Regions from separate parts of the Rhizobium sp. Leaf321 genome, predicted to be linked through region 2. Evidence: riboswitches for the same ligand, from Rfam matches in the RefSeq annotation. Region 2 holds a riboswitch; the other holds the start of a gene.

Region 1 (3,462 bases), on a different contig from region 2:
GGGGCGAGCTGGCCCGTCAACATCTTGAGAAGCGTCGTCTTGCCGGCACCATTCGGGCCGACCAGGCCGATCCGGTCGCCGCGATGGATGCGGATCGAGAACGGCGCGACGATCGGCTTGTCATAGGTCTTGGTGATGTTTTCCGCTTCCACCACCAGCTTGCCGGACTCGCGACCTTCGGCGACGGAGGCCTGAACGGAGCCCTGCGGTCCCTTGTGGCCGCGGTAGTCGGCACGCATGCTCTGCAGCTCGCCGACGCGGCGCATGTTGCGCTTGCGCCTTGCGGTCACGCCGTAGCGCATCCAGTGTTCTTCGCGCTCGATCGCCTTGCCGAGCTTGTGCTGCTCGATCTCTTCCTCTTCGAGAACCTGATCGCGCCAGGCTTCGAAATGGCCGAAACCGCGCGACAGGCGGCGGGACGTACCGCGGTCGAGCCAGACGGTGGCGTTGGAGACCTTTTCGAGAAAGCGACGGTCATGGCTGATGACGACGAGCGCGCTGCGGGTCTTGCGCAGCTCGTCTTCCAGCCATTCGATGGTCGGAAGATCGAGATGGTTGGTCGGCTCGTCCAGCATCAGGATATCCGGTTCCGGTGCCATGACGCGGACAAGTGCTGCGCGTCGCGCCTCGCCACCGGAAAGCCTGACCGGGTCTTCCTCTCCTGTCAGGCCGAGATGCTCCAGCAGATAGGTGACGCGGTAGGGATCGTCGCCAGGTCCAAGCCCCGCTTCCGCATAGGCCTGCACGGTTTTGTAACCAGCAAAATCCGGCGCCTGTTCGAGATAGCGGATCGTCGCATTGGGGTGCCGGAAAACCTCACCCGACTGCGCTTCCACCATGCCAGCGGCGATCTTCATCAGCGTCGATTTGCCCGAGCCGTTGCGGCCGACGAGAGAGATGCGGTCGCCGGGCTCCACCTGCAGGGCAGCTCCGTTGAGAAGCGGCGTGCCGCCGAAGGTTAGAACGATATCGTCGAGTTTCAGAATTGGCGGTGCCATGCGGCGTCTATGCTCCGGAAAAATCGTTTGGACGGGCAAGGATCATCGCCCTCCCGTCACGTAAATGGAATTGGACGGGCCCTTCTGCAACGTTGGACACGGTGCGGGAGGAACCGAAGGGCAGCGTGTAATCCTTGAGTGGATAGCGCGCGCCAAGAATGTCGAGGCCTGCAAGGCCTGTGAAACCGATGACGGAAAACAACGTGCCCTTGGGCAGGTCGAGCGTCATCGTGCCGGCGAGAAACGGCACGGCCTCTTCCTCACCGGATGTCAGGAGAACGTCATGGCCGCGCTCGGCAAGGCTCATCGCATGCAGAAAATGCTGGAGCGCATGGTCGGACCGTTCGCCGCCCAGCGCGCCGATCAGGATCAGCCGCGTCGCGCCGCGTTCGATCGCTTCAGCCGTCGCAATCTCGCCATCCGTCTCGTTCTTTTCCGGCGGATAGGTCCGGCGCTCGACATCCGGAAAGCGCGCGATCAGGTCTGCGTCGGAGGAATCGAAATCGCCCACCCAGAGCTCCGGCATCACACCCAGCGCCTCTGCATGGCGCATGCCGCTGTCGGCCGCGATGAAGCGGCTTGCGGCAACTGCCTTTTGCAGTCGGTCGGTTACGGTGAGGTCACCGCCGAGCAGGATCGTGAAGGTCGAGTTGGCCATTGCCCATGCCCTTATCCTAAACCGGCTGACAAGGGAAAGGCGCGTGTCGCATTGATGCGGCGAAAGCGGGTATTTTTGCTGCCATTGACGGCGGGCGTGGCAAGGATTATTTGAAAAGTCGAAATTCCGTGGTGATTTGGCCGGCCGGCTTGCAGCCACGTAAAAAAAGTCGCTAAAGGGCCGCGAGAAGAGTTTCAAAAACTTCCCACGGGCCGGCTGCGATTCTTCGTGCCGGCTTTTTGTTTTTGGGTTGAAGAGATGCCGATCAAGATCCCCGATACGCTGCCTGCCTTCAACACGCTCGTTTCCGAGGGCGTGCGCGTGATGACCGAAACGATGGCGGTCAGGCAGGACATCCGGCCACTGCAGATCGGGCTTCTCAATCTCATGCCCAACAAGATCAAGACCGAGGTGCAGATGGCGCGCCTTGTCGGCGCCTCGCCGCTGCAGGTCGAATTCTCCCTGGTTCGCATCGGCGGCCACAAGGCAAAGAACACGTCGGAAGACCATCTCCTGTCGTTCTACGAAACGTGGGAAGAGGTGAAGCACCGCAAGTTCGATGGTTTCATCATCACCGGCGCGCCGGTGGAAACCCTGCCATACGAGGACGTCACCTATTGGCAGGAAATGAAGGAAATCTTCGACTGGACCACTACCAACGTGCATTCCACCATGAATGTCTGCTGGGGGGCGATGGCCGCCATCTATCATTTCCACGGCGTTCCAAAGCACGGGCTGAAGGAAAAGGCATTCGGGGTCTATCGCCACCGCAACCTGTCGCCGGCGTCGGTCTATCTCAACGGTTTCTCCGACGATTTCCAGGTTCCGGTGTCGCGCTGGACGGAAGTTCGTCGGGAGGATGTTGAGAAGGCCGGCAACGATCTCGAGATCCTGATGGAATCCGACGAGATGGGCCTCTGCCTCGTGCATGAGCGGGCCGGCCGGCGGTTGTTCATGTTCAATCACGTGGAATACGATTCCACCTCGCTCGCCGACGAGTATTTCCGCGATGTCGATGCCGGCATACCGATCAAGATGCCGCACGACTATTTTCCGCACAACGACGATACGCTGGCTCCGCTCAACCGCTGGCGCGGTCATGCGCATCTGCTGTTTGGAAACTGGATTAACGAGATCTACCAGACGACGCCTTACGACGTCGAAAAAATCGGCACCGAGTGATGGAGACCGGTTTCTGCCCCGTCATCCTTGCTGGATGATAGCCTGACGGATTTTTCCGCTGGCCTCGTTGCAGCTTTGACCGAAATCACGCAGTTTGCCGCAAACATTCGGGAGATGGGTTATGACGGGTCATGAATTCGAGATTTTCGGCACGACGAAGAGCGGCAAGGCGGTGCATCGGATCACCCTATCGGGCGGCGGGCTGACGGCCCAGGTTCTTACCTGGGGCTCGGTTATTCAGGATCTGCGGCTTGCCGGCCACGAGCCGCCTCTGGTGCTGGGGTTCGACAATTTCGCGGATTATGAAGCCTATTCACCCTATTTCGGCGCCACGCCGGGTCGCTGCGCCAACCGCATCGGCGATGGCCGCTTCTCGATCGACGGCACAGAATACCAGCTGGAACTCAACGAAGACGGCGTAACCCATCTGCACGGCGGATCCGACGGTATCGCCCGGCGCATCTGGTCGATCGTCGATCACGCGGAAGACCGAGTCGTGCTGCAGATCACCGACCCGGATGGACGCGCCGGATATCCCGGCAACTGCACCGTCACCGCGACCTACCAGCTGATGGAAGACGGGGTGCTTTCGGTGATCTACGACACGGTGACCGACCAACCGAC
Region 2 (3,462 bases):
TCGAGGACTTGTTCTCGATCACGATCCGGTATCCCCAGACATAACGACTGTCCTCGGGGCTCGACTGCTCCTCGAGATAATAGGGCTCGACGGCGACGTCTATGTCTCTGGTGCGGGCGCGGTACATTGGCACCTCAAGATTGCTCATCGTGCCGATATCGTACAGTGGGGGAGAAAGGTCAAGAATTCTCGCGGCTTGCATCTGAGGCAATGTCGCGTTCTTGATGATAGGGATAACTGATATGGTAAACCCGGAGCGTTCCGGGTCTACCCATCGTTCGGCGTAAAGCCGATCAGATCTGCTTCAGCGCCTGCGCGAAATCTTCCAGCAGGTCGTCCGCATCCTCGATGCCGGCCGAAAAGCGCACGGTGCCGGGCGAAATTCCCAGTTCCGTACGGGCCTCGTCGCTGAGGTTCTTGTGCGTCGTCGTTGCCGGATGCGTGATGATGGAGCGGGTGTCGCCGAGATTGTTGGAGATGGTGACCACCTCCATGGCATTCTGCAGCTTGAAGGCCGCTTCCTTGCCGCCCTTCAGCTCGAAGCAGACCAGCGTCGATCCGCCCGTCATCTGCTTGGCGATGATATCGGCCTGCGGATGGTCTTTGCGACCGGGATAGATCACTTTCGCGACCTTGGACTGCTCGGCCAGGAAATCGGCGATCTTTGCCGCATTGGACGTCTGCTGGGCAACACGGATCGGCAGCGTTTCCAGCCCCTTGATCAGTGTCCATGCCGTGAACGGCGACATTGCCGGACCGGTATGGCGATAATAGTCCTGCAGGTGCTCCAGAACCCATTCGCGGTCCGAAAGGATGACGCCGGCAAGGCTCCGGCCCTGGCCGTCGATATGCTTGGTGGCGGAATAGACGACCACATGGGCGCCGAGTTCCAGCGGCCGCTGGAAGAGCGGCGTTGCGAACACGTTGTCGACCACCAGACGGGCGCCGACCTGATTGGCAAGCTTGGCAACGCCGGCAATGTCGATCACTTCCAGCGTCGGGTTTGTCGGGCTTTCCAGGAAAAACACCTTGGTGTTGGGCTTGATCGCCGCTTCCCAGTTGGCAAGGTCGCGACCGTCGACCAGCGTGCATTCGATGCCGTAGCGCGGGGCGAGCGTTTCGACAACCCAGCGGCAGGAACCGAACAGGGCCCGCGCGGCAACGATATGGTCGCCGGCGCGAAGCTGGCACATGAGCGCTGCCGTGATGGCGGCCATGCCGGAGGCGGTGGCGCGGGCTTCTTCTGCACCTTCCAGCGCACACATGCGCTTTTCGAACATGTCGTTGGTGGGGCTGCCGTAGCGGGCATAGATATAGCCGTCGGCCTCGCCCTTGAAACGGGCCTCGGCGGCTTCTGAACTGTCGTAGGCGAAGCCCTGCGTCAGGTAGATGGCTTCCGACATCTCGCCATATTGCGAGCGCAGCGTGCCGCCATGGACGAGCGTGGTGGCAGGGCGCCAGTTCTTGTTCGGGGATTTGCTCATGTGTTCATCACCTTCGTGATACAAAAAAACCGGCCGCAATCGCAGACCGGTTTTCAACCCGGTCTTTTTAGCCACTTGTTTAACGTGGCTGCAAGCCGACCGGCCAAATCACCACGGGATAAAGCTGCCTTACGCCTCGCTTCCGCTTGCGTCAATGGTCCGCATTTGGTTTTGTCGGCCCCAAAATCTGAAAGAGACATGATGGCTCGCGAAACGGGAATTCTGGCGGACCGCGCAATTGCGGCGCTCTTCGAACAAGGACGGCTGAAGTCCGAGAGGGCGCTTGATCAGGACCAGATCCAGCCGGCGAGCCTTGATCTGCGCTTGGGGCAGAAGGCGTTTCGCGTGCGCGCCTCGTTCATGCCGGGGCCGATGAGCCTCGTGTCCGACAAGCTCGAGCGCCTCAGCCTGCACGTCATCGATCTCTCCGAAAGCGCCGTCCTCGAAACCGGCTGCGTCTATATCGTGCCGCTGATGGAAAGCCTCGATCTGCCGGCCGAGATGTCGGCTTCGGCCAATCCGAAAAGCTCCACCGGCCGCCTCGATATCTTTACCCGCGTCATCACCGATCGCGCCCAGGAGTTCGACAAGATCCCTTCAGGCTATCGCGGTCCGCTCTATCTCGAAATTTCCCCGCGCACATTTCCGATCGTCGTGCGCCAGGGCTCGCGCCTGTCGCAGATCCGCTTCCGCGTCGGCAACGCCCTTCTGCAGGAGCCGGAGCTGTTGGCGCTGCATGGAGCCGAAACGCTGGTCGCCGCCGCGCAGCCGAACATTTCCGGCGGCGGCATAGCGCTATCGATCGACCTTGCCGGCGACAACGATGGCCTGATCGGCTACCGCGGCAAGCACCACACGGCCGTCGTCGATGTCGACAAGAAGGCCCAGCATGATCTGTTCGATTTCTGGGAGCCGATCCACAGCCGCGGCCGCAACGAACTGATTCTGGATCCGGATGAATTCTACATCCTCGTCTCGCGCGAGGCCGTCCATGTGCCACCGCTCTACGCGGCCGAAATGACACCGTTCGACCCGCTGGTCGGCGAATTCCGCGTCCATTACGCCGGCTTCTTCGACCCCGGCTTCGGCCACGAGGCCGCCGGCGGCCGCGGCAGCCGCGCAGTCCTAGAGGTGCGCAGCCACGAGGTCCCGTTCATCCTCGAAGACGGCCAGATCGTCGGTCGCCTCGTCTACGAACACATGCTGGAAGAACCCCAGGGCCTCTACGGCTCCGGCCTCGGCTCGAACTATCAGGCGCAGGGCCTCAAACTCTCCAAGCATTTCCGCAGCTAGGACATCCCCGGACGCTTCCACCCCGGCGACCTTGACAGACAAGGCCCATTGTTGGAAACCTTCCCCCGACGCGGGTGTAGCTCAATGGTAGAGCAGCAGCTTCCCAAGCTGAATACGAGGGTTCGATTCCCTTCACCCGCTCCAGCGGATTTAATACCTCAAAGGCAATGGCGTTTCACTGTTATCTGCCGTTGCAGTGGCCCGCTTCGCGGTTCGTGCTCCGGCTATCCTCCGCTGCTGCTGACACGTTCATTGTTTGCGATTATGCAATCGACACCTGCCTTAGTCACAAATGGAGGTGAACGCCGAGCATGTCTCGACGTCCACAATTTTGAGTGAGCGCCTCAGATAACGAAGAAATCCGCGTTGGTGATCGCTAGGCCTGCCGCCAGCTTCGCAAATTGGATGCCGGCAAATGCGCCGCCGTTTCCATCCTGATCGTAAAACACCTTGCCGGTATCGGTTTCATAAATGATTCGATCGGAGGCATCCGCTGCCACGCCCGACGCGCTTTTGACAAAGGCAGTAGCGTTCAGAACGCCGGTAGCGTTGAAGGCCGTGAACACTGCATTCTGTAGTTGCATCGTATCAGCGACAACATTGAAGTCGGTGATGGTGTCGACATTAGTCGCCGCGTTAAGGGCAGTATCGAAGATGAATGTGTCGTTGCCTGAACTACCAGTTA

Evidence for each region. Region 2 has a riboswitch for S-adenosylmethionine ahead of ASF70_RS08260 (O-succinylhomoserine sulfhydrylase). Riboswitches for the same ligand answer to the same signal wherever they lie in the genome.
Region 1: another riboswitch for S-adenosylmethionine. It lies ahead of metA (homoserine O-succinyltransferase); the one in region 2 lies ahead of ASF70_RS08260 (O-succinylhomoserine sulfhydrylase).

Annotation. Positions count from the first base shown of each region.
Region 1 is NZ_LMOF01000008.1:109,503-112,964, forward strand. Features, by position in the region: gene ASF70_RS17550 (ABC-F family ATP-binding cassette domain-containing protein) at 1-998, opposite strand, end outside; gene ASF70_RS17555 (thiamine diphosphokinase) at 1,006-1,656, opposite strand; SAM riboswitch at 1,775-1,852, shown strand; gene metA (homoserine O-succinyltransferase) at 1,915-2,838, shown strand; gene ASF70_RS17565 (aldose epimerase family protein) at 2,960-3,462, shown strand, end outside.
Region 2 is NZ_LMOF01000006.1:375,382-378,843, forward strand. Features, by position in the region: gene apaG (Co2+/Mg2+ efflux protein ApaG) at 1-127, opposite strand, end outside; gene ASF70_RS08260 (O-succinylhomoserine sulfhydrylase) at 294-1,484, opposite strand; SAM riboswitch at 1,531-1,609, opposite strand; gene ASF70_RS08265 (2'-deoxycytidine 5'-triphosphate deaminase) at 1,683-2,777, shown strand; tRNA gene ASF70_RS08270 (tRNA-Gly) at 2,848-2,921, shown strand; gene ASF70_RS08275 (hypothetical protein) at 3,122-3,462, opposite strand, start outside.